4 regions of the Pseudofrankia sp. DC12 genome follow, and region 4 is predicted to be linked to each of the others. Evidence: riboswitches for the same ligand, from Rfam matches in the RefSeq annotation. Region 4 holds a riboswitch; each other region holds the start of a gene.
The links. A riboswitch is a leader RNA that binds a small molecule or an ion and turns the genes downstream of it on or off. The one in region 4 is predicted to bind cyclic di-AMP.
Positions count from the first base shown of each region.

Region 1: another riboswitch for cyclic di-AMP. It lies ahead of FRADC12_RS12265 (transglycosylase family protein); the one in region 4 lies ahead of FRADC12_RS15040 (C40 family peptidase).
Region 2: another riboswitch for cyclic di-AMP. It lies ahead of FRADC12_RS16560 (C40 family peptidase); the one in region 4 lies ahead of FRADC12_RS15040 (C40 family peptidase).
Region 3: another riboswitch for cyclic di-AMP. It lies ahead of FRADC12_RS27720 (C40 family peptidase); the one in region 4 lies ahead of FRADC12_RS15040 (C40 family peptidase).

Region 1 is NZ_KQ031391.1:3,087,455-3,092,207, reverse strand. Features, by position in the region: gene FRADC12_RS12265 (transglycosylase family protein) at 459-1,274, opposite strand; cyclic di-AMP (ydaO/yuaA leader) riboswitch at 1,314-1,499, opposite strand; gene fbaA (class II fructose-bisphosphate aldolase) at 2,307-3,338, opposite strand; gene FRADC12_RS12255 (DedA family protein) at 3,751-4,446, shown strand; gene FRADC12_RS12250 (NAD-dependent epimerase/dehydratase family protein) at 4,752-4,753, shown strand, end outside.
Region 2 is NZ_KQ031391.1:4,138,107-4,142,859, reverse strand. Features, by position in the region: gene FRADC12_RS16570 (TetR/AcrR family transcriptional regulator) at 1-329, opposite strand, end outside; gene FRADC12_RS16565 (hypothetical protein) at 386-1,903, shown strand; cyclic di-AMP (ydaO/yuaA leader) riboswitch at 2,071-2,237, shown strand; gene FRADC12_RS16560 (C40 family peptidase) at 2,381-3,283, shown strand; gene FRADC12_RS16555 (hypothetical protein) at 4,295-4,603, shown strand.
Region 3 is NZ_KQ031391.1:6,834,596-6,839,348, reverse strand. Features, by position in the region: gene FRADC12_RS27730 (hypothetical protein) at 261-737, opposite strand; gene FRADC12_RS27725 (class F sortase) at 1,580-2,434, shown strand; cyclic di-AMP (ydaO/yuaA leader) riboswitch at 2,881-3,043, shown strand; gene FRADC12_RS27720 (C40 family peptidase) at 3,047-4,108, shown strand; gene clsA (cardiolipin synthase ClsA) at 4,461-4,753, shown strand, end outside.
Region 4 is NZ_KQ031391.1:3,783,478-3,788,230, reverse strand. Features, by position in the region: gene FRADC12_RS32305 (hypothetical protein) at 282-980, shown strand; gene FRADC12_RS34355 (hypothetical protein) at 968-2,071, shown strand; cyclic di-AMP (ydaO/yuaA leader) riboswitch at 2,605-2,779, shown strand; gene FRADC12_RS15040 (C40 family peptidase) at 2,859-3,851, shown strand; gene FRADC12_RS15035 (PHB depolymerase family esterase) at 4,563-4,753, opposite strand, start outside.

The DNA.
Region 1 (4,753 bases), 700 kb from region 4:
ACGGCGTACATGCGGGTGGGGCAGGATTCGGCGTCCGCCCGCACGACTCGCCCAGGACAGACGAGTAGCTCCGGACTGTAGCGAGTCGGGCGTCAAGCCCGCAAACCGGGCTCCTCTTGACATCGGGAGCCGGCCGGGTCATGAGCCGTGAACCGGGGCCGTCCGTTGCGGCGGACGGCCCCGGTTCACGGATGGTCCGGCGACCCTGGCCGGAGCGGGAGCAGGGCTGTGGCCGCCCCGCCTCCGGCTGGCCGCCGGCTGGGTGGGGATCGGCCGGATCCCGGCCTGACGAAGGCCCACGACCGGTTGGGGGGCCGGTCGGGCGAGTGGGCTCCGCGCTGCCGGTGCCTCGGCCTCTGGCGCCGTGCCGGACCGGGCGGGGACCTCGCCGCCGGACCTCGGAGCGGGCAAGGGGCCGGCTGTCCGGGCCGGGTCAGGCGGGCGAGGGTGTACCGGGGCTAGGCGAAGGTCGCGGCCCAGGTCCGCGGGCCGACGACGCCGTCGACGGCCAGGCCCTTCGCGGCCTGCAGCTGCCGGGCCGCGGCCGCGGACACCGGGCCGTAGTGGCCGTCGGCGGCGAGCGGGTAGCCGATCGCGTTCATCCGCTCCTGCCAGTGGGCGACGTCGGCGCGGTACTGGCCGACGAGAGCCGTCGTGAACGGCAGCTGGGCCGTCGTCGACGTGATCGCCTGAGCGACGAGAGGAGTTCTGGCCGCCGACCGGGAGGCCTGGGGCACGTCGGACGCGCTGGCTCCCGGAGCGAGCTGGTCCGCGCCCATACCGCGGCCACAGAGCGGCCACTGGCCAAATCCAGAACGTTGCGCCAACCGCAGCGCGGCCTCGTCCTGAACCGCCGTTGGCGCGTCACTCGGCAGTCCTGAATATCCCAGGCTCGCCCAGGTCCCGGCCGAGAACTGGTACGCGCCGTAGTAACCGTTGCCGGTATTGACGGAATAGTTTCCGCCGGACTCGCACTGGCGAAGCTGCGCCCACGTTGAAGAGGCGCTGGCGGGTGTGGCCACGGCAATTGCGCCGCCTACTGCCGCCACGATTACCGGCACCGCGGCGATGCCTTGGCGTATCCGGCGGGTTGGGTGTGCCAATGCCCGTCGGGGATCCTTGCGGATCGGCGGGGCCGAACGGTGTGGCCGGTCTGTGCCATCGCCTCCGTGGGAGGGCGCCGGCCGGTGGTGCCTCGTGCTGGTGTCTCGCACGCTTGCGTTGCCGGCTGGTACGCGGCAGGCCTTCGACGGGGCGCAGTGCCCGCCGGACATGGGATGTCGGCCAGGGTTACGTGCTTCGGACATGGGTGATTGCCCTTTCCCCACGCCTGCGAGGTGAGCTGTCGGGTTCGGGCTGGGAAGAGAATGGCCCGGCCGAATGACGTGTCCTTTTGTGTCCTCGAAAGCGCCTGGAACGCGCGCTCTCGACGACTGCGGAAGTCAGTCGGCTTCACCCCTAGGACGCCCTGGTGGGCTGGGCCCAGGCGCGGCACTCATGTGGCCGCGCGGGCGGATGCCCGATTCTTCCAGGATCTCTGGGTACGGCGTCCGGAGTCGGTTCCCCCGTTCCTGCCACTGGGTTCAAAACACATCGGGGCGGGGGCAGGATTCGGCGTGCCGCCCGATGGGTGCCTGACCTGTCGCCTGGCACGGCGAAGACCATAACCACATTCCTCGGCGTGGCGACAAGCATTGAATAGGACACGTGAAAAAGGACACACCCGCGTGTCGGTGCTTGAGGCCGGTCTCTGGCGGTGTTAACGCGCGCGTACGCGCGCTCATCTATTCCTATCGGGGCTGCCAACGGTGTGTCGGCGCCCGGAGCGGAACATCGGGGACCTGCTGAATTCGTCCCGGAACGACCTGGATGGACCGGGATCGCGGGGCACCTCACAACTGCGTGGTCCGCTCGTCGCGCCGGGAAAACAAACCTACGACTCTGCCGCCCGACACGTCCGTTCGGCGCGCCGGTGGCCGAATTGCGATCCTGGGCACATCCGCACCGAACATCCCGGTCCGTACGGCAGGTAGTTGTCTGATTGCGCGCTGCTGAGCGGCGACCTGGCCGAACGACCCCGTCCGGCGGGCGCGTGGCTCGTTGGTGGTCCATCGCCGTGGCTCGCAGTGGTCTGGCCCGAGACTGTCAGTGAAGTGTCCTTAGACACATCGGGGCCGCCCCGAAGGGCGGCCCCGATGACGAAGGTCCGGCGCGGTGCCGAGCCGGCGGCCAGCCCGGTCCTGGCCGGGCCGTGGCGACGGGCTGGCCGGGCCGCGGTGGCGGTCTGGCCGGGCCGCGGTGGCGGGCTAGCCGATCGCGGTGCCGGCGGACCGGAGGTCCTCGCACGCCTGGAGCACGCGCTTGGCCATGTTGGCCTCGGCGGCCTTGCCCCAGGTGCGCGGGTCATAGGTCTTCTTGATGCCGACCTCACCGTCGACCTTCAGTACGCCGTCGTAGTTCTTCAGCATGTGGTCGGCGACCGGCCGGGTGAAGGCGTACTGGGCGTCGGTGTCCACATTCATCTTGACCACGCCGTAGTCGAGTGCCTCGCGGATCTCGGACAGGTCCGAGCCGGAACCGCCGTGGAAGACCAGATCGAACGGCTTCGCCTCGCCAGCCAGACCCAGCTTGCCGGCCACGTACTGCTGGCCGTCACGCAGGATCGCCGGGCGCAGCTTGACGTTGCCGGGCTTGTAGACGCCGTGGACGTTGCCGAAGGTGGCCGCCATCATGTAGCGCCCCTTCTCGCCGGTGCCGAGCACCTCGGCGGTGCGCCACATGTCCTCGGGGGTCGTGTAGAGCTTCTCGTCGATCGCGCCGACGACGCCGTCCTCCTCGCCGCCGACGACGCCGATCTCGAGCTCCAGGATGATGTTCGCGGCGTTGCAGTCCGCGAGCAGCTCCTCGGCGAGCTTGAGGTTCTCCTCCAGCGGCACGGCGGAGCCGTCCCACATGTGCGACTGGAACAGCGGGTCGCGGCCGGCCTTGACCCGTTCCCGCGAGATGGCGACGAGCGGGCGCATGTAGGTGTCGAGCTTGTCCGCCGGGCAGTGGTCGGTGTGCAGGGCGATCTGTACCGGATAGGCCTTCGCGACGTGGTGGGCGAACTCGGCCAGCGCCTCGGCGCCCAGCACCATGTTCTTGATCGTCGGCCCGGACAGGTACTCCGCACCACCCGTGGACACCTGGATGATGCCGTCGCTGCCGGCGTCGGCGAAGCCGCGAAGCGCCGCGTTGAGGGTCTGGGACGAGGTGACGTTGATGGCGGGGTAGGCGAAGGCACCCGCCTTCGCCCGGTCGAGCATCTCGGCGTAGACGTCTGGTGTGGCGATGGGCATCGAAAGCTCCTGTCAAAAGGCGTCGGGCCACCGAGGGGAACGGGCGCGGCAGGCACGCCGAGTGCGCGCCGTCCGCCCACCTGGCCGCGACAGGCCGGCGAAAAGGGCGTGAACCGGGACGAGGCCGTGCGCGCCGCGGGCAGGTGTTGCGCGAAGGGTATGACGTGCGGGCTGCCCGAGGGAGCCCGTTGCCACCCACATCGTGCGTGCCACTCCCGCGTAAGCCCGGAGCCCGGCGGGCGAGTCGCCAGCGGAATGCCGAACGTCGGCCGAAGGAGACATGTCGGCGGAGCCGCCGTGACATGTCGGCGGAGCCGCCGTGACATGTCGGCGGAGCCGAACGGGCATGTCAGTCGAGATGCTGGGGACGTCGCTGACGGTCGCCGGCGCATGGGGACGGCAGACTGAAGGTATGGATGTCCACCATCTATCCGGCCTGACCCTGTATCTCACCGTCTTCGCGATCGTGTTTGTCGAGAGCGGCGTGCCGATCGGGTTCTGGCTCCCGGGAGACGCGATGCTGTTCGCTACCGGGCTGATGGCGGCAGATCCCGCCCACCGGATCTCCTTGCCGGTCCTCGCGGCGGGGGTGACCGTGATGGCCATCGCGGGGGTCTGCCTCGGCTACGTCACCGGGCGCCGGCTCGGGCGCCCCTGGCTGGAGCGGCGGCACCTGAAGGTGCTCGGACGCACAGAGACCTTCTTCGACCGGTTCGGTCCGGTCACGCTGATCGCCGCCCGGTTCGTGCCGTGGGCACGCACCTTCGCCCCGATCCTGGCCGGCGCGGTCCGGATGCCGCCGGCCCGGTTCCTGGCCGCGGCCGCGGTGGGCGCGCTGATCTGGGGCACCGGCATCCCCGCGCTCGGGTACGCGGCGTCGTCCGTCCCCGGCCTCAAGGACGCGACCGGGTGGCTCGCGCCCGCGGTCGTCGTACTGTCTGTCGCCGCAGGCGTGCCCGGCGAGTTGCTGCGCCGCCGGGCCCGTCGGCGCGCCCGGGCGGCGGCCGACTTCGCCGTCACCGTGCCGGCCGACCCCGCTCCCTGGTCCGCCGGATCCGGGCCGGACGACTCGGCGGCGTTCGCCGGCAGCGAGCAGGGCCGGGCCTGACCGCTCCGGACGGTGCCATTGCGCGTCGCGCCAGCGGCGGCGCGGCTCGCCTGGATCGGCGCGCGGCTTCGGCCGGTCTCCGTCCGATCCGCCCTGGATTGGTGGATTACGGGCTGAGTCGGGTGACCGTGGTGCGCCGGGTGGTCGCCGTGGCGGAGATCGAGGTGTGCTGTGATGCTGCAAGCAGGAACGGGGGCTGCTTGCATGCGGAGACTGGTGTAGCCCGCGTGAGGGTGGGTCGGGCCGGTGCCCGGTCCGGGCCCGCGCGGCCTGGCGGCGCTGGCAGGTGATCAGGAGGGCTGACGTT
Region 2 (4,753 bases), 350 kb from region 4:
CGGGCGAGGAACAGCCCGGCCAGCAGCTGTAGGTGGGCGTCGGCGGCGGCACACAGCCCGTCCAAGGCGGCGTGCAGCCGTTCGGCGGCGGTGCCTGGTCCGGTGAGGGCCGGCCACACGGCGGCGCGGAACTCCTCAGCGGCTCGCGCTGTCAGGGCGCCGACCAGCGCGTCACGGGTTACGCCCCGACGGTGCAAGGTAGCCCGGGAAAGGCCGGCCTGGTCCGCGACCCGTTCGAGCGTGACGTCGGCTAGCCCCCACTTGCTGGTCGCGGCGGCGGTCGCGTCCACCAGCGCGGGCTCGATCGCCGCCTCTTGACGTCTATCCATAGGTGAATCATATTCGCGACATGGATGTCGCACTTTCGGGACATACGAGTCGCACGGTGCGGCAGCCGACGGGGTTGCTGCCCCTTGTGGCGCTCGTGGGCATGGCGGCGCTGTTCGCCACCTACTGGGATGACGCCTGGCACACCGACAGCGGGCGCGACAGCGCGGCGATCCCGCCGCACCTGCTGCTCTACGGCTCGGTGGCGGTGGTGGGCGTGGGCGTCGTCGCCTGGGGGGTGGCAGCGCTGCGCGCGACCCGCTCCGCCGGTGCGGTCCTGCGCCATCGGCCGCTGCTGCTCGCCGGGCTGGGCGGGACGCTGATGCTGCTGTCGGCACCGGTCGACGCCGCGTGGCATGCGGCCTTCGGGCGGGACTCCGTGTTGTGGAGCCCACCGCACCTGCTCGGCGTGTTCGGCACGCTCGCCCTCGTCACCGGCGTCCTGCTCGGCGCGAGGCCCGGCCACGGCGCCGACTGGGCGCTGTCCGCGACCGGCACTCTCATCCTCGGCGCCACCGCCGTGCCGGTACTGGAGTTCGAGACCGACGTGCCGCAGTTCGACGAGGCCCTCTACCTGCCGGCGCTGCTCGCGAGCACCCTGCTGGCCGCGACCGTGATCAGGGCCGCGGTGCCTGGGCCGCTGCCAGTGCTGCGCGCCGTCGTCGGCTACGCGCTGGTCCGCCTCGCGATCGCGGCCGGCCTGGCCGCCCTCGGACGCAGCCGCCCGGACCTTCCGGTCGCCGTTCTCGGTGCCGCCCTCGCCGAGGTACCGCTGCGCGCGCCGGCGGCACGGCTGGCCGCCGGCGCGGCCGGGGTGGCCGCGACGACCTGGCTCGCCGCCGCCACGGGCCTGACCAACGTCCCGGCGAGAGCCGTCGCCACGACGGCGGTCCCGGTCATCGTGCTGTTCCTGCTGTGCCTGCTCGCCATGACGCCGCAGTTTCGGGCTCGCGGCCCGGCTGTTCTGCTCGTTGCGATCGCGGCACTGCTGGCGGTCGGGTGGGAGAAACCCGCGTCGGCGCACGACCCCGGCCAGGGACGTGGCACCTTCCCCGTGCTGCTGACCGCCACCTCCGACGGGCGCGGCACCCTCACCGCCACCGTCTGGGCCGTGACCACGTCCGCGCGCACCGGCGCCTCGAACGGTCCAGCCACCGGCGCTTGTCCGCGGCTCGTTCCGCGGCAGCTGGTGGCCCGCCGTGCAGGAAAGACCGTGGTAGGCCTGTTGAGAGGCGCCGGCGGCGGCTGCGCTTTCTCCGGCCGGCTGCAGGTCGCGGCCACCGGGCGTTGGTTCGTCTACACCGAGTTCCACGACACCTTGCGCGGCGACGTCGAGGCGTGGGTCCCGCTCGACGCCCGCCACGCGGGTGCCGTCACCGAACGCCGTGAGCTGTACCTGCCGTCCCGCGGTGCCGCCGACAGCGGGCCGACCGCCCGGGAATTCCTCGCCGGCGCGGCCCTCTACGCACTCGGGCTGGCTCTGCTCGGATTCCTGCTCGCGCACGTCCACCAGGTCACCCGCCGGCCGGCCGCGCAGCTGCCCCCGATCGGGCCTCGCGGACATCCCCGCGCCTGATTCGCCCGCGCGGGGCCAACGGCTCGATCCGACCACGGTGGTTCGACACATCCGGCAGGCGACACCCGGCGCTGCCAACCCCCCTCAATCTACTATCCCGTGTAGTTGCTAGCGTGTGGGTCGCTATCGCCGCCGGACCGTACGCCGAGTCCTGCCCCCGGTCCGGCGATACCCCTTCGACGCAGCCGGGGCAGGAGCGGGGGAACCACGTTCCACCGGGTGCCGCATCCCCCTGCGGCGCCCTCGGGGTGAAGCCGCCCGTGTGTCACAACGGCCGGCCGGGCTTCCCGCCCGAACCCGACAGCTCACCTCGCAGGCGTCTGGGAAAGGTTTCACGTGCAAGCACGCGAACCACATCGGTCCGAACGCAGTCCAGCCACCGCCGGGCGCGGTCGTCACCGGACCCGCCTTCGCTCAGGGTCCCTGCTGGCTCGGACCTCGAGTCGCGCCACCGTCGCGGCGCTCACCACGGGCACCATGGCCTTGTCCGGGGTGGCGTTGACCGGCTCCCTTGGCCCCGCCGCGGCGGATTCGGACACCGGCGCGCAGGGGATCACCGCCAACTTGCTGGGCGCCGCCCTGGGAAGCGCGGCGACTCCCGCTGCGGACCCCACCTCCGAGTTGGCCCTGCCGGTCGCCTTCCGTCTGCGCACGGCAGTCTCGTTGGCGCCGGCCGTCCCCGACGTCACGGTGAACGCCGACGAGCCGGTCGAGGTCGGCTTCCGGCTCACCACGCGGGGCGGCGGCGCCCTCGCGGACCGGGACATCCTCGTCCAGGCACTGTTCCCGAGCGGCTGGACGACATTCAAGGCACTACGCACGGACGCGGGCGGCTACGCCAGCTACACCGCGCGGGTCCTGACGACCACCCAGATCAGGGCGACATTCGCCGGCAGCCAAGAGCTGGAGGCGGTGACCTCCGACCCGGCGGTCGTCCGGGTCCACCCGGCGCCGCCCGCGCCTGTCCTCCCGGCCGCCAGCCGCGCGCCCGCAGGCGAGACCGTCACCGTCGCGCCCACAGGGGCGACGACGATCGGGGAGAAGGCGGTGTACCTGGCATCGCTGCAGGCGGGCAAGCCGTATGTGTACGGGGCGGAGGGCCCGTACAGCTTCGACTGCTCGGGGCTGGTGCAGTACGTCTACAGACAGCTCGGCAAGACGCTGCCACGCACCACCGACCAGCAGTTCGCGGCGACGATCAGGATCGCGCGCGGCTCGGAACAACCCGGTGACCTGATCTTCTTTGGCGAGCCCGGGTCGATCTACCACGAGGGCATCTACGCCGGCGACGGAAAGATCTGGGTCGCGCCGAAGAGCGGCGACGTGGTCAAGCTCGAAACCATCTGGACCTCGTCCTACTCCGTCGGCCGCGTACGGTAGCGCTAAGTGGCGCCCGCGGGCCGGTCCCCCAGCCGTCCCGCGGGCACCCTCGTCCGGGCCTGCCGACCGAGACCTCTGATCAATCGCCCAGGTCGGCGACGGAGGACCACCGGACGCGGGAACACTGTGATGGGTACGGCGCGAGGGCGGACTGCGCCGCCCCCGCGGCGACAGCCGCGCGGACCCGTCAGCGACCGGACTGGACATCGTGATCCTCCAGCCCGTGCCCGACCTCCTCCGCATGGAGCTCGTAGCGGTACCGTCGATAAGTGGCAGCTGGGCGCGGCCAAGGATCTGGTCGGGCGGCGGAAGGAACCGAACGGGTCGGAACGTGAGCCGGGTCAATCTCCTCGACGACGAAGCCGGCGGCGCGGATGGCTCGGTCGTCCGCCGGTTCGGGTGGCAGCCACCCCGCGCTGGGCGGTGCTCGGACGGTCCGTCGTAGTCACATGGGCGCTGCGCGCGGGCGCCTCGGTAGCCGGCCGGTCAGACGTGTCCGCCTTGCCGATCCGTGTCCCGCCATGACCGCGGCCACCCGACGACAGAAGCGATCGGCTTCTGTGCGTCGACCTGCCTCAGCTCCAGTTCGCCAGGCGCCCGGTGGAACGTAGGCCCCACGCTCCTGCCCCGACCGCGTCGAAGGGGTATCGCCGGACCGGGAGCGGGACCCGGCGTGCGGTCGGGGGCGATGGCGGTCGCCCTCCTAACCAACTACTGATCGTAGTAGATAGTTGGCGTAGGTGACACCGGACGCCGCCACCGGAACGCCTCGGACCCCGGACCGTTCATCGTGCCCGACGACTCGGAGGGTCGGCCGTGACCGGCGGGGTCGGCCGTGACCGGCGGGGTCGGCCGCGGCCCGCGAGAGTCGCACCATCCGGTCGGTGCCCCGCGCACAGTCCTTGGGACACCCAGGTCGCCGGCGGCGTTGAGGCAGATTGAAACGACAGCGGCTAGTACTATACTCTTTAGTTGACCTTGCTGTGCTGCCTGCCTCGGACGGTTCCCGGCATGACCAAGAAGACCAGTGGCGACGACTCACCCGCCGCGCCGACCCGCGCGGACACGCGCGCTCCTGGGCTGACGGCCCACGAACGGAAGGCGGCTGAACGGCGCGCCCGGTACCGCCGCAAGCGGCGGATCATCCGGACCGGCCAGGTGCTGATGGCGGCCGGGGTGGTGATCGCGCTGGTCCATTGGCTGGCACACCTTGGGGCGTTCGGCGGGGAGCCGTCGGGGTTGGTGGATCTCGTCGCCGGCTACCCGGTCGGCGCGTTGGTCTTCTTCGCCGGGGCCGTGGCCGCCGGTCAACGGCAGTAGCCGAGCAAAGACGACCGACTGACCGTGACAGGCGCCGGATGCCTGCCGCCCTCGGCGGGGCCGCCCGTCGGCGCAGGCGCGGGCCAAAGGGTGGCCGGCCCCCTGCGTTCGCCAGGGAGGCCTACAAGCAGCGGCATGCCGTCGAGTGCG
Region 3 (4,753 bases), 3.1 Mb from region 4:
GGGGGTGCTGTGATGGCTGTGGGGTATCGCGGCAGCGGGTGCCACAGCCTTGAGGCTGTGGCACCCGCTGCCAGTTGCCGCCACGGGCCCGGAAAGGCCCGTGCCTGACCGACACACCGCCGGGCGGGACCCGGGGTCCCCGCGGATCCGCGGGCGCGGATCCGCGGGGAGGCGCCAGGCCGGGCCGGCGTGGGGCGGGCGAGCCGCCTCGACGCCGGTGGTCGGACGCCCGTGCGCGTCCGACCGGTCAGCCCCACGGGTCAGTTGGCGCCTTGCTGGCGGCGGCGGTTGGCGAGACCGACGGTCAGCAGGACGGCGCCGAGGCCGGCACCGGCCAGCGGGAGGGCGGTGCTGGAGCCGGCCATGCCGCCGCCACCCGCCGCGACGCCGCCACCGGCGCCACCGCCACCGCCACCGACACCCACGCCGACGACACCGACACCGACACCGCAGTTCCTGTTGTTCTTGTCGTCAAGGATGCCGTTCGGGAACAGGCCGCCGTCCTTGCCGTCCTTGCCGTCCTTGTTGTCCTTGTTGCAGTTGTCCTTGTCGTTCAGGATCCCGTTCGGGAACAGCCCGCCATCCTTGCCGTCCTTGTTGTCGAGAATGCCGTTGCTCGACTTGTCGCCAGAGGCCGTGTCGGCGTACGCGACGCCGAGGCCGGGCCCGAACGTGAGAAGCATGCCGGCGACGCCGGACAGTCCCAGCAGGGCGGCGCTCCGTCCCAGTCCCTTCATCAGGTCCCCTCTCCCAGAGTTAGTGACTGCGTGATTGCTGCGAGCGACAACATAGCCACTCGACGACGGAATCCAGCGCAGCCTGCGGGTGGCCTCGGACCTGGCGGACGGGGCCGCCGGGCACACGCCCCGGTCGACGGCTGCTGGTGGCAAATGCCCGTGCCGGTGGGATGTCCGCCCGTTCTCTGTGCTTCGGCGGCGCCCGTTTTCCCGACTCGTTCTCCGTATTTCCGGAAACCAGGGCCACGGTGTTGGCGCGGTACGTCGCCCGTGGGCCGGGTGACCGTTTTTCCTGGCCCGCCCAAACCGCGCCCGGATACGGCGGCGACAGGCCGGGAAACGACGTCGCCGGCCGTAGCATCCGGGCGTCGGGGCAGGGGGAGGGAGCGGTTTTCGTGGGCCTGGAACCGAGGCGACGTGACCCCGCGCGCGGTGCGCGGCGCGGGCCGGCGGGAAGGGAACACCCCCGGCGGGAACCGTCGCGGGGCAGGCAGACGGCGGCCGGGTCCGCGCCGGCCCAGCCCACGGCTCCCCGGCCGGCGGGCCCACCGAAGCCGGGTCGGCAACCGGGTGCGCCCAGGCCCACCGCTGGCCGGCGGGCCGCGTGGCTGCGGGCTGTCCCGACGAGGGCCGCCCGGTCTGGCTCCGCCAGGCCCAGGACCGTTCGTCTCGCCGGGGCCTCGCGGACGGCCCTCGCCAGGGCGGTCGCGGCCGGCCGCGACAAAGCCTTCGCGGCGGGACGCTTCAGGCGGACGGCGACCGGTGGTGCGGGCGAGGCGGCAACCGGTGGCGGGCGCGGGCGGCGGCTGGGTGGCCTGTCGTGGCCGCTGGCGCTGGCTGGCATGGCACTCGTGGTGGCCAGCGGCTTCCAGCTGGCGGTACCGATGATCCGGTCGGCCGAGGCTCCGTCCGGGCGCGCGCTTCCACCGCCGCCCGCGCCCGTCACGGCCAGCCCGGCCGGCCAGCCGACGGCCACCCCCAGCCCGCCGCCCCCGCCGCCGGTGGTGACGGGCCCGGTCCGGCTGAAGATCCCGGCGATCGCGCTCGACGCACCGGTCGTCGGCCTGGGGCTGGACCCGCAGGGCGCGATCGACGTGCCGGCCCAGTGGGGCGACGTCGGCTGGTACAAGCCGGGGGTCGCGCCGGGCGCGGTGGGCCCGGCGGTGCTCGTCGGCCACTACGACTCGAAGACCGGACCGGCGGTCTTCTATCGGCTGGGCTCGGTGCTACCCGGCGACCAGTTGGTCGTCGTCGGCGCGTCCGGGGCGAGCGTCACCTTCGTCGTCGACCGCCTCCAGGAGGTCTCAAAGGCGACGTTCCCGACCCAGGAGGTCTACGGGCCGGTCACGCGGCCGGAGATCCGGGTCATCACCTGCGACGGCGCCTTCGACGAGCACACGCACCACTACGTCGACAACCTGGTGGTCTATGGCCACGCCATCAGCGTGCCGCCGACTGCGGTCCAGGCACCGTCCGCGCCGCGGCCGTCCGCTGCCGTGGCGGCCCCGCGGCCGGCGGCCACGACAGCCGCCGCCGCGAGCTCGAGCGCCCCAGCGGCCGGGTCGCCCGCGCTGCCGCCCGCCGCGCCGCTCGTTGCGCCGTCGCCGACCACCCCGGTTCCGACCACCCCGCTGGCGGGTGCCCCAGCGGCATCCAGCGAGCCCGCGGCGCCCCGGCCTTCGGCGACGCCGAGCTGATAGTCGCCCGCCCTTCGGGACGTGTGACGGGCGACGCAATCTGGGGCCGGAGCGTCCGCGCGCGGCTAGCCCCCCGCCGGGCCGCGTTGTTGGGACTTTGGGCCCCTAGAAATGATCGAAACTAAAGTCCTCACAACCTTGTGTCCAAGGTCCTAGAGCGCTGTGAGTCAACTTGTCTGGAACACAACGGGAGGCCAAGTCGGCCGGCTCGGCGGCTTCCGGGCGCCCGCTGTCACCGCGGCCCGGGAGCGGCTGCCCCGCTGTGGGGAACGTGCGGGGAACTCGCCCGACACCTGTCGGTAACCCCCGGAAGGTGTCCGACTGTTGTGTTTACGGTGGTTGGAGTACCCCCGTAGACATCCACTAAGGTCGGCAATGCAACATTCTTCACCTAAGGCACCAATGCGTCGGGCTGAAACGCCGAGTCCTGCCCCCGGCCCGACGCTCCCTCCGACATGCCGGGGCAGGAGCGGGGGACCCATGGTTCCGCCGGGCAAGGCCGGGAGACCGGCCAAGCCCTTGGGGTGAAGTCGCCGTCCCCAGGCGGCCGGGCTACATGAACCCAGCCCGAACCCGACAGCTGACCTCGCAGGCGTCAGGGAAGGACGAGCGTTGTCCCGTCGTGGCATGGCCTGGCTCCCGGACGACTGGGATGAGCTGGTCCGCGGCCGGCATCGCACGGGGGGCGCTCCGCGGGAGGCCCGTCGGCGGTCCGCGCCAGGATCTCGTCGGGTCGGCACCATCGCCGCCTTCACGACCGGAACGCTCGCCGTCTCCACCGCCGCCTTCGCCGCGACGGTCCCGTCGGCTCCCGAGCAGCCGGCCACGATCGACCCGAGCGCCCAGAACCAGAGCATGCCGTTCGCGTCGAACGCGCTGGCCGCAGCGCTCGGCGGTGGCGACACCGCCACCCCGACCAGCCACGGCTCCAGCGGCCTCGCCGGCGCGCTCGCCAACTCGGACCCGGCCTTCACGAACCTGACGCTGTCCGCGGACAGGACCACCGTCGCGCCGAACTCGCCGGTCGTCCTCACGGTGAAGGCCACCGAGGCGATGAGCGGCGCGCCGCTGGCGCACGAGCAGGTCCAGATCGTCGTCGTCGACGGGCCGAAGTGGCAGACCACCGCCGCGCTGACCACCGACGACAACGGCACCGCGAGCATCTCCGCCCGGCTGCTGTCCACGACCACGATCACCGCGGTGTTCGACGGCGGCAGCACGTTGCGCCCCTCGGTCGCCGGCGCCACGACCATCACGATCTCGTCGGGCCAGGCCGCGAGCAGCTACCTGAACAACGCGATCCCGAGCGTCATCCCGGGCAGCACGATCGGGGAGAAGGCCGTCTACCTGGCCTCCCTGCAGAAGGGCAAGCCGTACGTCTACGGCGCCACCGGCCCGTACTCGTTCGACTGCTCCGGCCTGGTCCAGTACGTCTTCCGCCAGCTCGGCCGCAACCTGCCACGCACCGCCGACGCCCAGTACTGGGCCTCCGTGCACGTCGCCCAGTCGGCCAAGCAGCCCGGTGACCTGATCTTCTTCGGCGCCCCGGGGAGCATCTACCACGTCGGCATCTACGCGGGGAACGGCTACATGTGGGCCGCCCCGGAGACCGGCGGCGTGGTGTCGCTGCGCCCGATCTACAGCTCGACGTACCACGTCGGGCGGATCATGTAGCGGACGCGGGCGGCCACGCCCGCCCGGCCTGGCGAACGCGGCCAGGCCCGCCACCAGGCCTTCGCCGCCGCAGGTCCCGCCCGCGTACGGCTGTTTCTCCTGCCCCGGGGGCGCCTCTCGCCGCCTGCAAACGGCTCCACAGGGCTAGTTTGACGGCCGGCGGAGTGGTCTGCGGTCGCCTCGCGACGTTCGCCCCGGTGGTCATCGGCTAGCGTCATGCCGAGGCGAGAGACGCGCCGTCCTTGCCGGCCCGTGCCGATGCGCCCGCGCACCGACGCGGGCAGGACATTTTCGCGTCTCCTTCTGCCCGTAGTGTCTCGGGGACAGGCCACTGACGAGTGAGGAGATGCGCATGGCGAGCGCTCCCGCCCCGTCAGGCGACGGTTCCGGCGGCGCCCCCGCGCCCCCGGGCGGGGGGTCCCCGGACGGGGAGCCGGCGCCGTCCGACCGGATCCTCACGATCCCGAACCTGCTGTCCACGCTGCGGCTCGTCGGCGTCCCGGTCTTCCTGTGGGTGGCGCTGGGCCCGCGCGCGGACTGGGTGGCGCTGGGCATCCTGATGTTCGCCGGCGTCAGTGACTACCTGGACGGCCGGCTGGCCCGGGCCCTGAACCAGACCAGCCGGCTCGGCGCCCTGCTCGACCC
Region 4 (4,753 bases):
CCCGCTCACGACGCCGGTATGGCCACCAGCCAGCACATCGACGTGATGCGACGGAAAGTAACGACTAGGACGCTATCCGGCTGGCTGTGAGACACTGATCCACAACCCTGTCGCAGGAAACATTCGACACGCGTTGTAGCCGCAAGCAGGATGGCCTAAATTTCTACGCTGCGGAGGATACCGGCTACCCTTCCGACATGCCTGGCACCGCTGCCCCGGGGTCCCCGCCGGGCTGGAGGAGCCGATCCGACCGGTCGACGCCGCCGGACGGCTCGGCCGTCATGGTGCGGCCAGCCAGCCCGGCGGCCGACGCGACCGCCAAGCCCGCGGACACGGCCGGCGGCCGGCGTCGTAGTCCCGACAACAGCACCGAGGCCGCGGTCGCGCGTGCCCGCGGCCAGCTGGGGCACCTGCGCCAGCAGTTCCTCCAGGGGCGGCTTCCGCCGCTGGGCCACCTCATCGTCCGGCACCGGCTGGCGATTCCGGGCGGATCAGAGGCGCCCTGGGTGCTCACCCGGTCCTGGCGGGTCCGGGCCTGGCTGGAAGGACGTTGCCTCAACGACGCGGTGCACCCGTCGCTCGCCCACATCCGAATGGGCCGGGCGGTGGTCGTCGACGCCGACCAGGTCGTCGACTGGGCGATCGTCGACGCGTTCGGCTCGATCATCGACGGCGGCTGGAGCCGGGACCTGCGCTGGGCGCCGCCACCACCGGAGCACCGAACCATCGACGCGCAGGCCACCGCTGCCTGGCAGAGCACCGCCCACCGGCCCTCCGCGGGCCACAGACCCGCTCACCGCCGGCCCGGCGGCCGTCGAACCGCGAGACACCGACCTGTCGCTCTGACCGGACCGCCCACCCCACATCGGTGCTGGAATCATCACTTTCCGTCCTGGCTACGCTCACAGGCTAGCGAGACGGTGTATCTGCCCGCACTTCCGCGCGGTCTGGGCTACCGTTACGAACCGTGTCGGATGTGACCGGCCCGCACAGCCTCACTGGACCGGAACGGGCAGTTGACAGCGCCTACATCCATGTCACCGTGCCCGATGGCACCGTCGACACGCCGCCTGGTGCTGCCCCGGACGCCCTCTGCGACGACGATCCCGCCTTCGGCGGCGCGGGCCCGGCGATCGGGCCTCGGCAGGCGTCGACCTCCAAAGGCCTCGGCCCCGGCGATGCCTCGCCACCCGCCGGTTTCGCCGTGAGAGACGAGGCCGGGTTCGCGGCAGGAGACAGGGCCGGTCTCGCGGTGAGGGACGAGGCGGGGTTCGCGGCACGCGACGAGGGCGCCGTCCCGGCCCGGGACGGCGCAGGGTTCGCGGTCGAGCAGGGCGTCGCGGTCGAGCACGGGTTCGCGGCCACGGACGGGTTCGCGGTCGAGCATGGCTTCGGTCCGGGTGACGCGTTCGCCGGGCCGGACGGCCACCAGCCCGAGAGCACGGCTGGCGCCGCGGCCGGATACGACCCCGTCGGACCGCCGGCCAGCGCCGGCCCGACGCCACCATCCTTCGCCGACTACTTCGGAGCCCTTATCCCGACCAGACCGCACCCGCTCGAGCAGGTGCCCGGCACGCCACCCCCTGGAGCGGAGCCGCCCTTCCCCCCGGGCCCGTACATCCCGGCGGTGCTGCAGTCCTCAACGGAACCGCAGGACCCGCTCGAGCAGAGGACCCCACCCGGCGGCTGGGAGGAGCAACGCTTCCCCGGGATCGGCCGGGGCGACATGCTGGAGCTCGCTGGCCGCCTCGAGCAGCTCGACCAGCTGCTGGACCGGCTGGAGGAGGCCAAGCGCCAGGCCGCCGACGCGAGCGAGCACCTGGTGCTCACCCGGCGCTGGCAAGAGGAGACGGTCCGCACCATCCAGGAGGAGCGCGCCCGGATGCGCCAGCGCCAGCACGCGCTCGACGAGCTCGCCGACCGGGCCAGAGCGGCGGTCGAGGCGATGCAGGCGATGCATCGGACGCTCCCCCGCGAGGTGCTGGAGCTGGCGATCGAGCTGCAGGTGCTCGACCGCGCCGGTTTCCTCACCCGGCGCGCCCCGCGCCAGCAGCCGGACGATCTGCCTTAGCGGCAACAAGGAGTCAGCCAAGGTGCGAGCCGCGCCCGGGCCATCGACGGTCGGTCGCCGGTCCGGCTGCGCTGGGCGACCAAGCCCGGCCATCCGTAGCGATTTAAGGACTTTCGTCCTTACGTTTGAGTCCTAGGGCCTTGCGCGGCAACCACATTTAGAGGGGTGCGCGTCTAGCCCTATAGGCCTACCCGGCATAGGGGGTGCACCTGTCACCACCTCCTCGAGGCCGGCTACGGAAAGTGTTCGCCCTGTGGCCTCTCGGGCCGATCATGACATCTTCGCGTAGTGTCGAGATTACCGGTAGTACCGACCATGGCGACCGCAAGGCCCGCTACCCAGGCAGACGGCACCACCAATAGCCGTCCGCGACCAGGGCAGTGACAGAGCGCCAAGCCGCCCGTGAACCGACGTTTCGTGAAAGACCAGACGTATCGGCGGTACCTGCGTTTACCGTCATCATCCACGTGGACTAGTCTTCTCCACGACGTCAGCCCAACCACCGGACCGAACGCCGAATCCTGCCCGCGGTCCCGGTGTCCCCTCCGAGTCGTCACCACGGGCAGGAGCGGGGGAACCACCCGTGCAAGACCGGCCGGCGTGAAAACGCTGGCCTTGGGGTGAAGCCCTTCGCGCGCCAGTCGCGCGGGGGCCGGGCAGCCCAGCCCGAACCCGACAGCTCACCTCGTAGGCGTACGGGAAGGACCAGCGAGACTTGTCTGCGCCCTCCGTTTGGGATACCGACGCCCGGCTCACTACCAGCCGAGGCCGTCACCGCGGCCTCTCCGTGGTCGCAAAGGCGAAGGGCCGGACCGCGGTTGCCGCGGCCACCACCGGCGCCATCGCGGTATCCGGCATCGCTCTTGCCGGCTGTTCCCCAGCCGCGGACCACGCAAACGACGCCTTCACCGGTGACGGCACCACCACGACCGGACTGAACCTCGCGAGCGCCCTCGGCGCCGGGGGGAGCAGCGGCAGCACGATGGTCCACCCGGTGAGCCTCGCCTCGACGCTCGCGTCCGCGGACGGCGGCACCGCGTCCGACCTGGCCGCCCCGACGCTTGCCTCCAAGGCCGACGTCGACCTGCACATCACGAACCCGAACGTGAACGTCTACGCGGACCAGGCGGTCGAGGTCGGCTTCCAGCTGACCAACAAGGACACCAACCAGCCGCTGGCCAACCAGCTGGTCAAGGTCCAGGTGAAGCTCCCTACGGGGTTCGCCACGTTCCTGCACCTGACGACGAACGGCAGCGGGTACACCTCGTACACCGCACGGGTCCTCACCACCACCCAGATCACAGCGGTGTTCGACGGCACCGACGCACTGCAGTCCGCCGTCTCGGACAACGTCGGCACGCTGAACGTCATGGCGAAGCCCGCCGTCTCGGCATCCCGGGGCATCACGGTCAACGCGCCGACGAATGGCGACCTGGGTTCGAAGGCCGTCTACCTGGCCTCGCTCCAGGCCGGTAAGCCCTACGTCTACGGGGCCAACGGGCCGGACTCGTTCGACTGCTCCAGCCTCGTCCAGTACGTCTACAGGCAGCTCGGCCGCAACCTGCCCCGGACGGCGGAAGCCCAGTACGAGGCCACGATCCACGTCGACCCGGCTCACAAGGAGATCGGCGACCTGATCTTCTTCGGGTCTCCGGGAAACATCTACCACATGGGCATCTACGCCGGCGACGGGAAGATGTGGGCAGCTCCGCACAGCGGTGACGTCGTCAAGCTCGAGGCTATCTACAGCACGACCTACTACGTCGGGCGCGTCCTGTAAGGACCTGGCCGCCGTCGGGCGGCCTGGTCGGCCGGTCCTCCGGCCGACGGCGCCAACCGGCGAGGTAGCCCGGCCCGATCGGCGACGGCCGATCGGGCTTGGCGAGCCCTACGTGGAATCACCCGTCGCGGTGGCCGGCCCTGCGGAAATCCGCGCGGCCACCCGGCGGGCGACTGGCCGTCCCACCCCGGGCTTGTCCCGGCGAGCTCCCCCAGACCAGTGTGTCGCGGCCTGACTCCGCGCGGAGCGTGCCCTGAGGGATCTCCCGCTGTCCGAAGCCGGGCAAGGGGATCCCGTCACGGCTCGGCCTCCCTCGGCCGGGCCGGGATCCACTCTGCGGACTTTGTGACCACCGGCTCGCCGGGGTCCGCCCTGGCGTCCGACCACTGTCTCCACCAGCGTGGCCCAGCCCCTTGCCACGCCCACAGCTCGTCCGTCGGCGCCAACGAGGGCTTCCCCCTCCCGCCCTCGATCTGACGCCCCCGGACGAACCGCCGGCCGATCCCCCTCGGCCCGGCGGCGGCCCGGCCGGTCCCCCCCGGATCCGGGCCAACCAGGCGGCGCCGCCCTTGCCGGGTCTTCCCCCCACCTGGCGGGGGCGGCGCCAGCCGACTCCTCGGCCGAGACCAGGCCCGCCGTCCGCCCTGCCGAGACCCCCCGCCCGGTGGGGCGGACGGCTTTCCGCCGCTCAGCAGCGGCGATCCCGGGCGCTCAGCGCCTCTTGTTCGAGGAGAAGGTCCACAACCGTGCGGACGCGTTCTTGTCCAGGGTGGCGACGCGTTCCCGGTCGGTCGGGACCTCGGTGTCGCAGTTCGGGCCCGGGTCGGGGTCGAACTGGCCGACGACACCGACCGCCGCGAACTGGGACGGGTTGGCGCAGGCCAGGGCGAGCGCCAGCCGTG